DNA from 4 places in the Streptosporangium sp. H16 genome. Region 3 is predicted to be linked to each of the others. Evidence: riboswitches for the same ligand, from Rfam matches in the RefSeq annotation. Region 3 holds a riboswitch; each other region holds the start of a gene.
The links. Region 3 has a riboswitch for cyclic di-AMP ahead of ACTOQ2_RS25830 (CHAP domain-containing protein). Riboswitches for the same ligand answer to the same signal wherever they lie in the genome.

Region 1 (4,183 bases), on a different contig from region 3:
CGTCGGGGGGCGAGCAGCTGGTCGCGCGGGGCCTGCTCACCAGGGGGGAACTGGAGTTCTGCGTGCTGAGCGCGGTGCTCGACGCCGCGTACTTCCTGCTGCAGGCCACCGGGCACCGGCCCAGGTTCCGGCGGGGAGAGCGGCACTGGCTCGGACCGCAGTGGTACTTCGACGCGACCGGCCTGCTCCGGGAGTGCGAGCGAAGGAAGGCGCAGTTGGAACAGACCTGGCCGTCCGCGGAGCTGGACACGCTCCCGGTCGTCCCGCTCGGGCGCATCGGCGCCCAGCGGGTGGTGCTGAGCTCGCTCCAGTGGGAGGTGCTCGTCGGCGCCGACTCCACGGCGACCCCCGCCGACCTGGCGCGCAAGCTGGGCCGTCCCGCGTACTCGGTGCTGCTCGCCGTACGGCAGCTCGCCTCGTCCGGGCTGCTCCGCCTCCCGGAGCCCGCTCCGGCAGAGACTCCCGGGACTCCCGGGACTCCCGAGGCACCGGCACCGCTGCCCAGGCGGACGAGGGGTGCCACGGAGATCCCGGCGGCCGGCACGGGTTCTCCGGAGACGTCGGACTGGCTCCCCAGGGCGAACGGGGACCCGGCCGACGTCAGCCTGCTCATCCGGCTCAGGAACGCATTGGAGGCCATGACTTGAGCGACTTGAGCGACTTGAGCCCGGTCACATGCCGATAAGGCTGCGGACGCTGAAGCTGATCGGAAGGAGGATGCCGGTGGAACTGCGTGAGGAGATACGGCGCGAGATGGCGGCGCTGCGAGAACGCGTACCCGACGTGAACGGGAGCATCGCGTGCAGCGTCGACGGTCTGACGATAGCGAGCGATCTGGACAGGGACACCGAGCAGACCGGGGCGCTCTCCTCCGCGGTGCTGGCTCTCAGCCGCCGGATGACGAGCATGGCCGGCAAGGGCACCTTCGAGGAGACGTTGATCTCCGGCACCAACGGCTACGCGGCGTTCTACGCCGCCGGACCCAAGATCGTCCTCACAGTCCTGGCGCGCCCGGGGACCAACCTCGGGCTGCTCCGGCTGGAGGGCCGCAAGACGGCGGCCAGACTGGCCGCCGCCGGCTCGCGCACATCGATACCCCAGTGATCGGAGACAGCAATGGGCAACATGGACATCTCGCTCAAGGAGATGATGGCGATCGACGGTGCCGTCGGCGCGGTCGTCGTCGACTACAACAGCGGGATGGCGCTGGGCGCGCTCGGCGGGTCCAAGGACCTCGACCTCCAGATCGCGGCCGCGGGTAACACCGAGGTCGTCAAGGCCAAGATGCGGACCATGGAGTCGCTCGGCCTCAAGGACGGCATCGAGGACATCCTCATCACGCTCGGCACGCAGTACCACGTGATCCGCCCGATCTCGGGCCGGAGTGGCAAAGGGCTGTTCCTCTACCTGGCTCTCGACCGGAACCGGGCCAACCTCGCGCTCGCGCGGCACACCCTGCGCGGCATCGAGGAGAAGCTCGAGGTCTGATCCTCCGGTGCGGTCCGTGCCCCGGGAGGCACGGACCGCACCGGAGTCCTTTCTGCGTCTTTTCTGAGCGTTCCCGGAGGACTCCGGCGGGGGTCTCCGGAGGGCGGCGGCGCCGGCTCAGCCCTTCCCCGCGCCGATCTCGGCGGCGCGGGCACCGGCGACGGCCACGCCGGCCGGGGCGTGCCAGGAGGCGGGCTCGACCATGACCTTGGGCTTGCCGGCCCACGGCCGCGCCGCGGCGCTCACCAGCTGGGTCTGCACGCCTATCCCCAGTTCCTGGGCCTTGGCGAAGACGACCGTCGGGGGCTTGGCCGGGCTGGTGTCCCTGCGGCTCCAGGCACCGGTGGAGAACGCGACGGGGTGGTTCTTTATCCCCGTACCGTTACCCCACTTGGTGACCACGTACTGGATGTCGATGTGGCCCATCCCGCCGTTGCCGTCCACGCCGAGCGTGCCGGCGTTGAACGTTCCACCGGTCAGGTCGGCGAAGGTCTTGGCGTCGATGTCGATCATAATGCCCTGGTTCGAGGGGGAACCGGGGCCGCGGTCGCCGACGAAGAACTTGGCCTTCTTGCCCTTGTAGATGATGTAGCCCTCGGTGAGCAGGGGCCAGCTCGGGCTGGCGATCATGCCCTTCTGCATCGGCCGGCCGCTGGCGGGCAGACCCGTGTCACCGGCCCGGCCGGAGGAGTCGTCCCAGAAGTAGGAGGCCGTGGTCGCGCCCTGGAGGAGGACGGACTCGGCGCTGGCCTTCGCCACCCCGACCTCGGGGTCGGCGGTGGCGGCGAAACAGGTGGAGGCGGGCAGCGCCACCGCGACACCGGTGGCGGCGAGGACGCTCGCGCCGACCAGGGCGGCGGCTGCGAGGCGGCTTCCGCGGGGCTTGTTCTTCTGCCAGGTGAACTTGCTCAGGCCGTTCTTGTGCAAACCAAAGAAGGGGCGCATGGAGAAAAGGCTCTTTCGCGAGGGAACGGGGCAGCCACGTGCGACACACCGAAGGGGTGCACGGGCGGGGACGCGCTCGTCGGAAAAGGGGGCGTAGCCGGAATCTCGGGCAATCGCTACGCGGAGCACGATCTGGAAGGTGCCGCGATCAGGCGCGGCGAGAAGGTCCGGGGGGAACGGGGGATGTCGGCGGAAGGGGGGAAAAGTTCAGGTGGTCGGCACGGACAAGGGCTGCACCGACGTGGTAACGCGGTGATCCATGAGGGGATCTCCTCTCCATCTCGTCTACCGGGTTAGCTGACGGGTTCGGGCGGTGGAGTTGCCCTACCGCCGCGTGGTCGCGGCGGATTCACCCCGGAAAAGTGGTTCCCCGGCTCCGGGGCCCCTGTGGGGCCCTCGGGATTCGACGTCGGCCGGCCGCTCCCTCTTGTGAAGGGCAGGTCGCCTACCGATGACTGTGGACACTACCCACCCAAACCGGACAAAGCAAAGCAAACACCATGAAAACCCCAGAAGATCTACCTACAAGCTTCAAGGAAGCCTCATCGATCGCCCCGCCAGGCCAACACCTGTCCTACCAGCACGGATGTCTCCCCCATCTCGGTGTCCAGCCCCGGAACCCCGTTCCTGTCCCCGTTCCAGGCCCCGCGTCCGGAGATCCACGGAAGATCCACGCGGGAGAACGCGCGCCCCGTGAGCCCTCCCCCGGCCCGCCGGTTCCTTTGCGCAAAGGTTCGCTCAAGGGGAGCCCGCCTCGCGGGTCGTCCCCGGCCGATCGGTCCCGCCCGGCCCCGCTCAGTCCCACCAGAACGACCAGGCGTTCCTGCCCTTGATCTGCTCGGCGTAGTCGATGAGGTTCCCCGCCCCCTGGATGATGCTGTCGGGGCAGAACGTCCAGTGCTCCGCGGCGACGTGCAGGGCGTGCTCGGAGGTGGTCGGGGGCGCGGCGACGCTGAGGTCGAGGGTGTTGAAACCCATCCCGACCACCCGCACCCCGAACCTGTCCTCCCAGCTGCGCACGACGGCCGCGAGCGGGACCATCCACTCGTTGTGGTTCAGGGCGCCCTGCCAGCCCATGACGGCGAGGGCGTCGGCCCCGCGCTCGACCGCGACGAGCCCGAGCGGGGTCCTGCGCTCGGCCACCAGCCCGGCGTACCAGTCGGCGACCACGCCGGGGTCGGCGGCGAGCCTGCCCGGGGGGGCCGGGCCGGGACACTCGGGTCCGAAGGGCTCGAGCAGTTCGAGCTGGTCGAGGTTGGCCTTGGCGATCCAGTCGGACCACACCTCGGCCATGAACGCGGCGGCGTGGTAATTGTCGATCTGACCGGCCGTGTCCGGGGCGATCTGGCCGGCCGACCAGGGCTGGACGGAGTCCTCCAGCAGCACCGGCCACAGGCCCGACCGCTCGTGCTGGGCCCTCAGCCGCGCCCAGTACTCGCCGGAGACCGCCACCTCGCTGAGCCAGAACGCCGGACGGCGACGGACGGCGAGCTGGGCGTAACCGGGGTCGGGCCACACCACGTCCCCCGGCGGCAGCTCCACCGAGAGCCTCCTGCCCCTGCCCCCGCCGGTTCCGTCGCCGCCCTCGCTCCCGTCGGCTCCGTCGGCGAACAGCTGGCCCAGAACTGGCGGAAGTCGCTCACTCTCACAATCGCTCATCTCTACCGATCCGATCCTGACCACGGACCAATTTTGGCCTGTCAACCATCCCGAGGGACAGTTCTGCCCTGGTCCAGGCAAAAATTATCGG
Region 2 (4,183 bases), on a different contig from region 3:
CCCATCAGCCACAGGCCCCGGGCCATCGCCTGCCCGGATGTCCATCGCGCTTTGGCCCAGGCGGTGATGCGAACCTGCCCGAGGATGGCCAGCCCGCCAGAGAGCACGAACATCAGCGTGACCCCGGCCTCACCACCGGTCATCCGGCGGATCTCAATGGGCAGGCCCAGATAGATCTGAAAGTTGAGCACGTAGGAGCCGACCATGGCCAGCGAGAACAGCAGGAAGGCGCGATTGCCGATCACCTGGCGCCAGTCCTGCAGCAGACTCGCCTCAGCGCCCGCCCTGCCACCGGACCGCGCCGGCAGGGCCCGCACCTGCACGACGGCCAAAACGGTGAACAGTCCGGCCGCGACCAAGCAGATGAGACGGAAGGCGACACCGTTGAGCAGCAGGCCGATCACCGGCCCGGCCAGGATGCCCGTCTGGTAGAAGACGTTGAAGACCGCGAACGCCTCGACTTTGCGCTCACCCGCCTCCTGAGCCAGGTAGGCGCGGGCCGCAGGGTTGAACAGCGCGCCGGCGAAGCCGGTGAGCGCGGCGGCGACGATCAGTGCCGGCAGCGACTCGACCAGGCCGAGCAGCGCGAACCCGACGCTTCGAAGGATCAGCCCAGCCATGATCATCGGCTTGTAGCCGATCCGGTCGGCCAGGCTGCCGCCCAGCAGGAACATGCCTTGCTGGCTGAGGTTGCGTACGCCCAGGATGAGGCCGACCAGCCAGACCGCCAGCCCGAGGTCGTCGGACAGATACAGGGCGAGGTACGGCATGAGCATGTAGAAGCCGACGTTGATGGTGAGCTGGTTGACCAGGAGAAGCCGGATCGGCCGGTTGAACGATCGCACCTGGGCGAGGGTGGTTCTCATGTGCGCTCTTCCGCGTCTTTCACCGGGTCCACCACGGTAGCGCAGCGCGTCCATCGCACCACCTCGGCTTCGCGCGGATGAGCGATCTCGTCGGGCTCAGGCTCCGGCTTGACCTCGAGCAGACCGTGCTCGGCGCAGTAGGCGTCGTTGTAGACGGTGTCGAAGTAGCGTTCGGGGCCGTCGGGAAAGACCGCAGCGATCTGCGTGCCCGCGGGCTCGGAACGCGCCAGCCAGGAGGCCACGAGCGCGACGGCGCCCACGCTCCATCCTCCGGACGCGTATCTGCCCGCCGCGAGCCGGCGACAGGCCCACACGGCCTCGCCGGGCGCCACCCAGTGCACCTCGCTGAAAGCCCTGTACGCGACGTTGCGCGGATGGATGCTGCTGCCCAGACCACGCATGAGCCGCGCGCGAGCGGGCTGACCGAAGATCGTGGAACCGACCGTGTCGACCCCCACCAGGCGTACGGAAGGCCGGAGCTCGCGCAGCGCGCCGAACACGCCGGCGCTGTGGCCGCCGGTGCCCACGCTGCACACCAGGATGTCGAGCCGGTCGAGCCGGTCGGCCAGTTCCTGGGCGAGGCCTTGGTAGGCCGAGACGTTGTCGGGGTTGCTGTACTGGTCGGGGCAGTACCCGCCGGGGTGTTCGGCCAGGAGTTCGCCGACGCGCCGGCGCCGCGCCTCCTGCCACCCCCCGGTGGGGTGGGGGGCGCCAACCGTCTCGACATGGGCTCCGTAGGCGCGCAGCAGCCGGTGCATCAACGGTTCCAGGCCGGGGTCGCTCACCAGGATCACCGGATGGTGGTGGACGATGCCCGCCAGCGCCAGGCCGAGCCCGAGCGTCCCGCTGGTCGACTCGATGATCGCCCGCCCCGGTTGCAACTCTCCGCGCAGGCGCGCCTGCTCGATCATGTGCAACGCCGGGCGGTCCTTGATACCGCCCGGGTTGCAGCCTTCCAGCTTCGCCCAGAAGCCACGTTCTTCTTCACCGGTCCACAGCTCAGGCACCCACAGCACCGGCGTGTCGCCGACAAGGCTTGCCGGAGAGGGGGTTCCCGCAACGCTCGCCGTCGAGGCCCGGGTCTTCACACGAGTGTTCTCCATCTGCATTCCTCTGATGAGCTTGCTTCGCTTCGGCGGACACCGCCGGTGTGATGGCCAGGCCACAGGGTGGCGGCCTCGGAGTTGGCGAGACCGTGGTGGCCGGGGCTGCCGCGCAGCCCGTACAGGTTGTGCCGATTCCGATGAAATCGAAGATCACGGCGCGGGCGGCGGCCCGGCTGGAGCAGGAATGACCGCCTGGCAACTCCCCCGTCAGGGGGAAGCGGTATGTGGTTATGCGGGGAGTTCTCCTTACTTCCAGGCGCCTAGCTGGTTAGCGGGCGGGGTCGGGTGTGGAAGTGCCCTACGGGGCGCCGCGTGGGGGCGGGCGCGCCGATTCACCCCAGAGAGACTGGGGCCCCGACTCCGTGAAGATCGCAGACTCGGCGGCTACGATCGCCGCACGGGAAGGGAATCTACGCAGGTGAGACGCGCTCTCGGCACTATGGCGGCATCACCCACCGCATGTCAGGCGTATGTCTTGAGTTCCCCGGAGGTAGGCGGTTCGGATAAAACCACGCACACCACACCCAGGAACGTTCAATGAGATTCCCCGCGCGGCGGGACCTTTTTTCCACAATTTTTAACTTATTTGCTATGAGTAGTAGTAGAGGTGGCGAGTTTTGCACTCGATGTCGCGCTGTGGGGTATGCGCGCCTTCCGCTACCTCGTCGGCCCTGGCGTCTCCCCTGGCCTCCTTGAGGAGGAGCCTGCTGTTCGGGTGGATGTATGCGCATGAGAGAAACGAGGCAACGCGTTGACTTCCAACCCTGCCGCGCACGAGTTGATCATTCACCTCCTCGACCACTCCTACTACAATACATAGTATGCAATCGTGGTCCTGCCCTTGCGGGGGTGTGACCTGCAGGGATCCGCGGCGTTGATGGCGATCGTGACCCAGCCCGAGCGAGGCGCAGGCTCCGCGTTCTCCAGCCTGGCGACCGCCGTTTCACCGAAGACAGCGACTTAGGTGGACGAGCGCCTCTGCCTCGGCCATTCTCAGGCGAAGCGAAATGGCGCCTCCGGGCGAGGACGCAGAACGAAAACGTTGGTCAAGTGCGCCGAAGGCGAACGCACCAGGAAGCCGCTCTTATACCCGCGATTCACAGAGCAGGGCAAGAAGACTCGTTCCAGAGCGCAGCGAGAGCCGAGAGTCGAAGCCACGCACTCGTCGCAGATGCTCTGGTACGGCTTCATCGGATACGCCCGGCTTCAACACCACCAGAAAAGGGGGGAAGGACGCCGCGCCGCGGTGATCGGAAGCCGTCAGCATGGTGGGAGCGTCACACGTCACCGGATGTTCGTGGTGGCCTGACCCTGGGTTTCCATGAGACGAGGCCGCCCCGGCGGAGTGAGGCGAGGAGTCCTCAACGCGGATATGCGACCCAGCTGTACAAAGGATCACGTGGAAGACGATGAGTGCCGCGAGCATGCCGATCCACAGTCCTGGCGTTCCAGGAAGCCGAGAGGCGGATGAGCGGGCGCACGCGGTCACAGAGCGAACCGTACATCACTCTGTGTGCATTCTCGTTCTCCTTTGAGTAAGTGACTCAGAGGAGCGTGGCCGCAGGGCGAGGATCCGCCGCCGCCCGGGGCCGGGAGCAGCGTTGGCGGTCAGCGGAGGGAGACCTGTCCGCCAGTGTTTACTATGTTGGATAGTATGAGCTTGTGTAGCGATTAGTCGGCTTTGACCCGACGGCCGAGTACTGCCCTACCCTGCGAACCTGGTCGCGCGACGCGCCTTCACGGCGCCCCCGTCGTTCACTTGCCGGCCACAATGCCTGCGAGCGATTGGCAATGCGCTCGCTGGACAGGCTGAGGAGTTTGCGGCGCACGCCTCGTCGGTGTTCGCTTCCGCGAGGGTTTCCGGCCCATAAGTCTACGCCGACTGGCCTACGATGGTAAATCGTAGAACAGCTGGGAAGGTCAGACCGCGAGAGCGAAGGAGGACGATGGACGGTTCAGCCCGCCAGTTCACGGTGCGGGTGTCGTACCGGCTTCTTCTGATCGCTCTGGTTCTGGGCGTCGCCGGGATGCACACCCTGGGACACCTGGACCACTGGCAAAGGCACGGCGGCATGCCTGCCCCTCCCGGGCACGCCTCTGCCGCTGATCATGGGGTGCTGAAAGCATACGCAGAGCCCCATCCCCCCTTGATGCCCCAAGCCAGGCAACTGCTCGCAGGGCGTGATGACACTCCTTTGCCTCTTGATCCGA
Region 3 (4,183 bases):
CTTGACCTGGGCGTGCTTCTCACCGAGGAAGACGGGCAGCAGGTCCTTGACCGAGGCGCCGAAGATCTGGCCGGTCGGCGCGTCGTTGAAGAACGGGTTCTTCAGGTCGGCGACCGCCGGGTCCTGCTGCGCGGGGAGGGAGCTCGGGAAGGCCGCGGCCTCCTGGAAGGCCATGATGTGGCCCTCCTTGCCGGTGAGGTAGTTCAGGACCTCGGCGGCCTCCTTGGGGTGCTTGCTCTGCTTGGGGATCGCCAGGTAGGAGCCGCCCCAGTTGCCCGCGCCGCCGGGTACGGACGCGACGTCCCACTTGCCCTTGTTGCCCTCACCGGCCGCACCGGAGACCACGCCGAGCATCCAGGCCGGGCAGCCCATGGTCGCGAAGGCGCCCTTCTTGATCGCGGCGTTCCACGGCGGGCTGAACGAGGCGAGCTTGGCGGTCAGGCCCGCCTCGCTGAAGCTCTTCACCGTGTCGAAGGAGGTCTTGATGGCCGGGTTGGTCTCGACGATGAGCTGGTTGTTCTTGTCGAAGTAGGCGACGTTGCCGTTCTTCGGCGCCTCCTGCGACAGGATCACGTTGTAGAGCGTGTTCGGGCCGTCAATGAACTTGGGATCGGTCTTGCCGGGGTTGGCCGCCTTGAACTTCTCACCGATCGCCTTGAAGGCGTTCCAGTCCGGCCAGAGCTTGCCGACCTCCTCGCGGTCGGTGGGCAGGCCCGCCTTCTCGAACAGGTCCTTGCGGTAGCACATGGTCATGCCGCCGATGTCGGTGCCCAGGGCGAAGAGCTTGTTGTCGGCGTTGATGCCGTTGTCCCACTTCGCCGCGGGGAAGTCGGCCTTGCGGCTGTCCAGCCCGTGCTCGGCCAGGTCGGTGAAGAACTGCGGGCGGGCCTTCATGAGGCCCATCGCGCCCTCGTCCAGGGCGATGATGTCAGCCGCGCCGCTGCCCGCCTGCAGGCGCTGGAGCAGCTGCGGGAGGTAGACGTCCTCGAACCGGTCGGTCAGGTTCTGGTATTTGACCTGGATGTTCGGGTGCGCCGCGTTCCACGTCTCCACGGCCTTGTCGTAGCCGAAGTTCTCGCCGCCGCCGAAGGTGTGCACGGTGATGGTCACCGGCTCGGCCGGAGCGGCGGCGGAACCGGTGCCCGCGGCGGGCGCGGACGGCTCGCTGGAACTGCACGAAGTGATGGCCAGGGCGGTGGCCGCCATGACCGCGACGGCGGCCAGCTTGCCGTGCCGCTTGTTGTTCAACATTACGGACCCCTCTCAGGTGGTCGCCCGAATCATTGGGAGGCGACATCGCGGGCCGGTCCCCGACAAACGCGGTCCTCGCGACGAGGTCGTTCCTCAATGTGCTTTGGGAGCGCTCCCACGAAGAGTGGACGATGGGCAACCAGGACGTCAATATGCCGAAACTCAACCGTTACATCCGGTCGTTTTAGGCAGGACTATCGGCATCAGACATGCACAAACATCTCATCAAGGTGATTGGGAGCGCTCCCATCTCACGGGCATACAGTCGGGGCATTTCGTGTGCGTGCGGGGCGGGGGGCGTCGCGGGCGTCCCCGGCGGCGGCGGTGGAAGGTTGTCAAGGGAGTGTCAGGGCGGGCGCGGGCGAGGCCGCGGGAGCAGGTGCCGCCACCACCGGGGCGGGCGTGGGGGAGGGGTTCGAGAAGGCGACCACCGGGCCGGGCGGGGGAGAGGGGCGCCGTGACGAGCGTCCCCGGGGCGGGGCGGGCGCTGTGACGAGCGTCGCCGGGGCGGGGCGGGCGCTGTGACGAGCGTCGCCGGGGTGGGGCGGGGGAGGACGCGGAACGCTCCCGGGGGCGGCGCTCGAACGAGCGCCGCCCCCGGGAGCGGGTGGACCGGGCGGCCGCTCACCGGCGGGGGCCGGTACGCCCGCGCCGCCGGGGGCGGCGGGCGCGGGCGGCGGGCGCGGGGTCAGTCGGAGTAGACGGGGTATCCGTAACCGACGACCTGGGAGACCGGCCGGACGCGCTGTTCGACGTCGCCGTTGCCGGTGTTGCCCTCGATCGTGGTGATCGTGCCGTCTCCGTTGTCCTTCTTCACGAAGCCGACGTGGTCGATGCCGCCGATGCTCTTGCCGCCGGCCCAGTCGAAATAGACGACGGCGCCGGGGGTGGGGATGGTGCCCCAGTGCCCGTTGTCCTTGAACCACTTGGCGTGGGCTACGGTGTAGGCGTCCCAGCCCATCGTGGGGCGGATGCCGGCCATCTCGCCGACCCAGGAGACGAACATCGCGCACCAGGGGGCGTTGGCGTAGTCGTACACGGTGTTGCCGCCGTCGCGGGCGAGGGTCTCCTTGGCGCGAGGGCTCGACATGTACCAGGAGTGGAACTTGGTCCCGCCGCCCTGGGAGTTCTCGCGGACGCCGATCTGCTTGGAGGCGATGTCCAGGACCTTCGCCGCGGAGACCTTGGGAAGCCTCTCGGCCACGATCTGGAGCGGGGTCTTGGCGGCCTTGGAATCCTGGGCCTTGGTGTCGACGGGGGGTGCGTTCACGACGCCGTGGCCGTCGGCCAGGGCGACGCCGGTGGTGCCGGTGGCCAGGGCGACACAGGCGCCCAGGACGGCGCATGCCGCGCGGGGGGTGGAGATGAGGCGATGCTTAGCCATACGGGGGTTCGACTCCTTGCTTCGCTTCCATTCCGCCTACCGGGTTAGCTGACGGGTTCGGGCTGGGAAGTGCCCTACGGCGCACGAGTGCGCTGATTCACCCCAGGAACGTGGTTCCCCGGTTCCGCAGACCTCGCGGATTCGGCGGCCGTGCTCACCGACGGCGGAAGGTCTCCGCCAGGTGGGACACGGTCGGGCAATGTGACGGCAATGCACAGACCTGGATAGATCTAGGCAATTGCCATGAATAGGACGAAGGTACGCCAGACGGACAGACGATTACAAGTAGGACATATTGCCCAGACTTGGGAATACGTCCGAATCGGGTCGGTGTCGCGGGGTGCCGCCCGGCCCGGGAGGCGGGGTGAGGCCGTGCCGGCCGCGCCTCCTCCCGGCGGGTGGGGGAACGCCCCGCCGAGGCCGGGATCCCCTGTCCCCGCGGCGATCCCGGTTTCCCGGACCCGCCTGCGAGCCGCCGGCCGGGGGGTGCTATGGCGCGCGGGTGAACCTCCTGGTCCGAGGTGTTGTGCCTTCATGTTTTCGAATATGGGTTCGATAGTAAAAAGTATTCGGATGGTAGGGGTTCTCCCATGGAAGGTCAGGAGAGGGCGCTCGGGATCCGGCGGTCCGCGACCCGCGCCTGGCGGGGTTTCCGCAGCTCAGGGCGATGGGGGAGGGGTGGGATCAGGCCGTCGGCGGGCCTGGCCGCCCGAAGGGTAAAGAAACGCGCGCTCGGGGGGGCCCGACGCCCGCGAAGGTAAAGGAGAGAGGTAAAGGAAGACGCTTTCCAGGCGGCCTTGTCATCCGCGGAGGTAAAGGCGCGCGGGACAAGGGCGCGCGGGACAAGGGCGCGCGGGACAAGGGCGCGTCAGGGCGAACAGCGGGCCGGTCGGCTTGGAACGGCCGTAGGCGGAGAACCCGCCGCACCGGCGGTCGAGCGTGGTCGGCTGTTCACCCGCAGTTCCCGGGCGCTTAAGGCCACCGGGTTAGGTTGTGGCAGTCGTGAACGGGTCATCGCCCGGCGTGGAGGACGGCCGAGACCACGCGCGGGAACAGGGTTCGGCCGTTGCCTGGGTGGAGTCCCCGCTGCAGATGCTCTGCGCGGTGGAGGCCCACCACGCCGGGCTGCTCGGTGCCCGCAGCCATCTCGTGCCCAGGGCGAAACTCCGCCCGCTGGCCGTGACGGGTCGCGAGCTGGGCCGTCTCACCCTGCCCAGAGGGCTGGAGCTCACCGCGGCCAGGCCGGACATGCCCCGGCCGCGCCGGGGCGAGACCTGGGTGGTGGGCGACGCCTTCTCCGGCAAGGTCCAGTTCCGCTGGCTCACCGCGCTCCCGGGCCGGATCGTGATCGTCGACGACGGGCTCGCCACCATCCGGCTCCTGGAACTGCTCACCGGCAGGATGGGAACGCCCCTGCTGAGGGCCAGGGGGAAGGCCGGAAGGCTCAGGACCGTCCTCGGCACGGCGGCCGGGCTCAGGCTGCGCGCCGCCGCCCGCTCGGGGCGGCTGTCGATCTTCACCGCGCTGCCCGTGCCCCCCGACCTGGCG
Region 4 (4,183 bases), on a different contig from region 3:
TCGCAGCCCCGCTGCCACTCCTCGACCGACAGGCGCCCCTCCTCGGACTGGAGGCCGAGGCCGGAGGCGAGGGAGAGGATCGAGTCGCGGGTGATTCCGGGCAGGAGCGTGCCGGTGAGCGCCGGGGTCAGCAGACGGTCGCCGTAGACGAAGAACAGGTTCATCCCGCCCATCTCCTCGACGTAGCGGTGCTCGCCCGCGTCGAGCCAGACCACCTGGTCGCAGCCCTGCTCGACGGCCTGGCGCTGGGCGACGAAGGCCGCCGCGTAGTTTCCGCCGCACTTGGCGAAGCCGGTCCCGCCGGGGGCCGCGCGGGTGTACTCGGTGGAGAGCCAGACCGTAACGGTCTTGCCCCCGCCGAAGTAGGCCGCCGCAGGGGAGGCGATGACCATGTACTTGTAGGTCCTGGACGGGTAGTTGACTCCGAGCGCCGGCTGCGTCGCGATCATGAAGGGGCGCAGGTAGAGGCTGTGTCCCGGCGTGGTCGGCACCCACTCGCGGTCGGTCTGGACGAGCAGTTCCAGCGACTCGACGAACGTCTCCTCGGGCAGTTCGGGCATGGCCATCCGCGCCGCGGAGGTGTTGAAGCGAGCGGCGTTCGCCTCGGGCCGGAAGGTCACGATCGTGCCGTTCTCCTGGCGGTAGGCCTTGAGCCCCTCGAAAAGCTCCTGCGCGTAGTGGAAGACCGACGTCGCGGGGTCGAGGCTGAGCGGGCCGTACGGCATGAGCCTGGCGTCGTGCCAGCCCCGCCCCTCGGTGTAGTCGATCGAGATCATGTGGTCGGTGAAGACCTGACCGAACCCGGGGCTCGCCATTACCTGCTCGCGCTCTGCCGCGGTGCGAGCGTGGTCGGAGAGCTGCACGTCGAAGCTGAGCTTCTGAGCGGTGGTCATCGCACGGATCCTTCTCTTGGTGTCTGGCTTACCCTTGGGTCCATTCTGCGTCGGACCGGGTAACGGGAAACTACTCCATCCATGCCGAAAACCGGCAGTGCTGGAGAAACAAAAACGCACCTGGCGGCTCGGGTGAGCCGCCAGGCGCGTCGGGGTCGAGGAGGGCGGCTTCCTCAGCCGGCTACTCGGGCGGTGATGTCGTCGCCGATCTCGTGGGTGGCCCGGCCGGCCCGGCCGCCCGGCCGCCCGGCCAGGTCGTCGGCGACGGCCCGCTCGACCCTGGCGGCCTCGGCGGCCATGCCCAGGTGGTCGAGGAGCATGGCGACCGACAGGATCGTGGCGGTCGGGTCGGCCTTGCCCTGGCCCGCGATGTCGGGGGCGCTGCCGTGGACCGGCTCGAACATGCTCGGCGCGGTGCGGTCGGGGTTGACGTTGCCGCTGGCCGCCAGGCCGATGCCACCGGCGATCGCCGCGCCGATGTCGGTGAGGATGTCGCCGAAGAGGTTGTCGGTGACGATCACGTCGAAGCGCTCCGGCTGGCTGACGAAGAACATCGAGGCCGCGTCGACGTGGCAGTAGTCGGTCCGGACGTCGGGATACTCCAGGCCGACGCGGTCGAAGGTGCGGGCCCAGAGGTCGCCGGCGTAGGTGAGCACGTTGGTCTTGTGGACCAGCGTCAGCTTCCTGCGGGGGCGGCCCAGCGCCTTGTCGAAGGCGTAGCGCACGACGCGCTCGACGCCGTGGGCGGTGTTCAGCGACTCCTGGGTGGCGATCTCGTGCGGCGTGCCCCGGCGCATGACGCCGCCCGCACCGGCGTACGGGCCCTCGGTGCCCTCGCGGACGACGACCATGTCGATGTCCTCGGGACGGGCCTTGCCCAGCGGCGTCTCGACGCCGGGGAAGAGCTTGACCGGGCGGAGGTTCACGTAGTGGTCGAGCTGGAAGCGGAGCTTGAGCAGCAGGTCGCGCTCCAGGACGCCCGGGGGCACGCTGGGGTCGCCGACCGCGCCGAGCAGGATCGCGTCGTATCCGCGCAGTTCGTCGAGGACCGGGTCGGGCAGGGTCTCGCCGGTCTCGTGGTAGCGCTTGGCCCCGAGGTCGTAGGTGGTGGTCTCCACCTTCGTGCCGACCGCTTCGAGGACCTTCAGACCCTCGGTGACGACCTCGACTCCGATTCCGTCCCCGGGGATGACCGCCAGGCGAATGTTACGCGAATCCATGCAGGCACCTTACCGGTCCGTCTCGGTGATCGAACACCGGTCTCATCCTCCGGACACACTCGTCCGGCGGGACCCCTGATCGTTTTGTCCGCCTTTGCTTGGTATTGACCGTTTCGTGAGGTTTCGTTATGGTCCTCCCATTCACGTCAATGCCTAATCCGTACGGGCCATCCCCTTACCGGGCCCGCACGGAGCCGGGGAACCACTCTTTACGGGATCTACCGGACCCCGGGCACCCCGCTCCTCCCCCGGAGCGCGTTCCCGGCCGTCATCAGGTGGATTCCTTGGGGCGAATCAGCGCGTTCTCGCGCCGTAGGGCGGCCTCCACGCCCGAGCCCGACAGCTCACCCGGCCGGCCTTATGGAAGGAATCATCCTGTCCGGCACAGTTCTCCCCCGTGTCCTGTCCATCTCCGCCTCCATGATCGTCGCCGGCGCCGCGGTGTGCGCGACCTCGACCGCCGCCCTGGCCGCCTCCCCGCCCCCCGCCCCCGGGCCCGCCGCGCTCAACACCCCCGCGCTGAAGGACGCGCTGAAGGCCACGGCCGTCAAGCCCGCCTGGCAGAAAGCCGTGAAGTGGGCCATGTCCAAGCGCGGAACGCCCTACGTCTGGGGCGGCACCGGCCACGGCGGCTTCGACTGCTCAGGCCTGGTGCTCCGCGCCTACGGCGCAGCCGGGATCAAGCTCCCCCGCGTCACCAACGACCAGTACGCCGCCTTCTCCAAGAAGATCACCTGGGAGAATCTCAAGCCTGGTGACCTGGCCTTCTTCAGCGGCCTCGGCCACGTCGGCATGATCACAAAGCCCGGCTACATGGTTCACGCCCCGCGGACCGGCGACGTGGTCAAGGAGGAGAAACTCGACTCCTGGCGCCGCGAATCCTTCGTCGGCGCGGTGCGTCCCGACCCGCAGGGGGTTCAGCTGGCCAAGCGGGTCGAGCTCGCGACCGAAGCCGTGACCGGCGGATGAGACACGCCGGCGGATCACCGCCGGGAGGCCGTGGAGACCCCGGCGGCGGAGAGAACGGGTTCAGCGGGTGGGAGCACCGCCGTTGTCCCTGCGGTCCAGAGCGGTCTGGAGCGCGTCGACGGCCTCGTCCTCGGTCTCCTCGGGACGGTTCCAGGGATACATGTCGTACATGGCGAATCTCGTCTCGGTCGCATACCGGCAAGGAAGGTGGTCGAGACTCCGGTCGGGACTCCGACCAGGCCTGATGTCGCGGGTCCGGATCACGGACCGGCGGCGGGGGCTTGGAGCCGGCACGCGCCACGACACCGCGGCGAGTCGCCGGCCCGCCCCTGTCAGGCCTCGCCGCGGCAGGTAGGAATTACGAGAACCTGGCGCATTTGACTCCAGGTTACCCGGCCGCGGGAAAACCGTCTCGCCCGGCGTACACACTTCTCACATGCTGAGACGAGATGTGGCCGCCGCCCCGGTCTCCGGGGCGGCGGCCACATCGGCGGTACGGCTAGTCGGCCAGGTCGACCGAGCGGCCGCTGTCGGCGCCGATCTCCGAGCCGATCTGGTCGATCACCTCGGCCGGGATGGCGGTGTCGACGGTGAGCGCGATGAGCGCCTTGCCGCCCTTGGCGTCACGGGCCACCTGCATCGAGGCGATGTTGATCGAGTGGTCGCCGAGGATGCGGCCGACCACGCCGACGATGCCGGGGCGGTCGGTGTAGGTGAAGAACGACAGGTGGTCGGTCGGCTCGATCTCCATCTGGTAGCCGTTGACCTCGACGATCTTCGTGATCTGCCTCGGCCCGGACAGGGTGCCGGAGACCGAGACCGCGCGGCCGTCGGCCAGGACGCCCCGGACCGTCACGACGTTGCGCCAGTCGGGGCTGTCGGAGCTGGTGATCAGCTCGACCGACACGCCGCGGTCCTTGGCCAGCAGCGGGGCGTTGACATAGGTGACCGAGTCCTCGACCACGTCGGTGAAGACGCCCTTGAGCGCGGCCAGCTCCAGTACGCGGACGTCGTGGGAGGCGATCTCACCGCGCACCTCGACGTCGAGCTTGGTGGCGACCTCGCCCGCGAGGGCGGTGAACACCCGGCCGAGCTTCTCGG

Region 1: another riboswitch for cyclic di-AMP. It lies ahead of ACTOQ2_RS04220 (hypothetical protein); the one in region 3 lies ahead of ACTOQ2_RS25830 (CHAP domain-containing protein).
Region 2: another riboswitch for cyclic di-AMP. It lies ahead of ACTOQ2_RS41095 (PLP-dependent cysteine synthase family protein); the one in region 3 lies ahead of ACTOQ2_RS25830 (CHAP domain-containing protein).
Region 4: another riboswitch for cyclic di-AMP. It lies ahead of ACTOQ2_RS21320 (C40 family peptidase); the one in region 3 lies ahead of ACTOQ2_RS25830 (CHAP domain-containing protein).

The regions. Positions count from the first base shown of each region.
Region 1 covers NZ_JBPXMD010000002.1:264,830-269,012, forward strand. The annotation lists gene ACTOQ2_RS04205 (hypothetical protein) at 1-647, shown strand, start outside; gene ACTOQ2_RS04210 (roadblock/LC7 domain-containing protein) at 718-1,104, shown strand; gene ACTOQ2_RS04215 (hypothetical protein) at 1,117-1,488, shown strand; gene ACTOQ2_RS04220 (hypothetical protein) at 1,606-2,433, opposite strand; cyclic di-AMP (ydaO/yuaA leader) riboswitch at 2,701-2,852, opposite strand; gene ACTOQ2_RS04225 (DUF4253 domain-containing protein) at 3,229-4,092, opposite strand.
Region 2 covers NZ_JBPXMD010000054.1:9,725-13,907, forward strand. The annotation lists gene ACTOQ2_RS41090 (MDR family MFS transporter) at 1-920, opposite strand, end outside; gene ACTOQ2_RS41095 (PLP-dependent cysteine synthase family protein) at 863-1,969, opposite strand; cyclic di-AMP (ydaO/yuaA leader) riboswitch at 2,213-2,365, opposite strand; gene ACTOQ2_RS41100 (hypothetical protein) at 2,562-2,774, opposite strand.
Region 3 covers NZ_JBPXMD010000016.1:131,552-135,734, forward strand. The annotation lists gene ACTOQ2_RS25825 (ABC transporter substrate-binding protein) at 1-1,251, opposite strand, end outside; gene ACTOQ2_RS25830 (CHAP domain-containing protein) at 1,940-2,635, opposite strand; cyclic di-AMP (ydaO/yuaA leader) riboswitch at 2,654-2,792, opposite strand; gene ACTOQ2_RS25835 (hypothetical protein) at 3,638-4,183, shown strand, end outside.
Region 4 covers NZ_JBPXMD010000012.1:60,375-64,557, forward strand. The annotation lists gene ACTOQ2_RS21310 (branched-chain amino acid aminotransferase) at 1-893, opposite strand, end outside; gene ACTOQ2_RS21315 (3-isopropylmalate dehydrogenase) at 1,067-2,113, opposite strand; cyclic di-AMP (ydaO/yuaA leader) riboswitch at 2,254-2,486, shown strand; gene ACTOQ2_RS21320 (C40 family peptidase) at 2,474-3,082, shown strand; gene serA (phosphoglycerate dehydrogenase) at 3,582-4,183, opposite strand, start outside.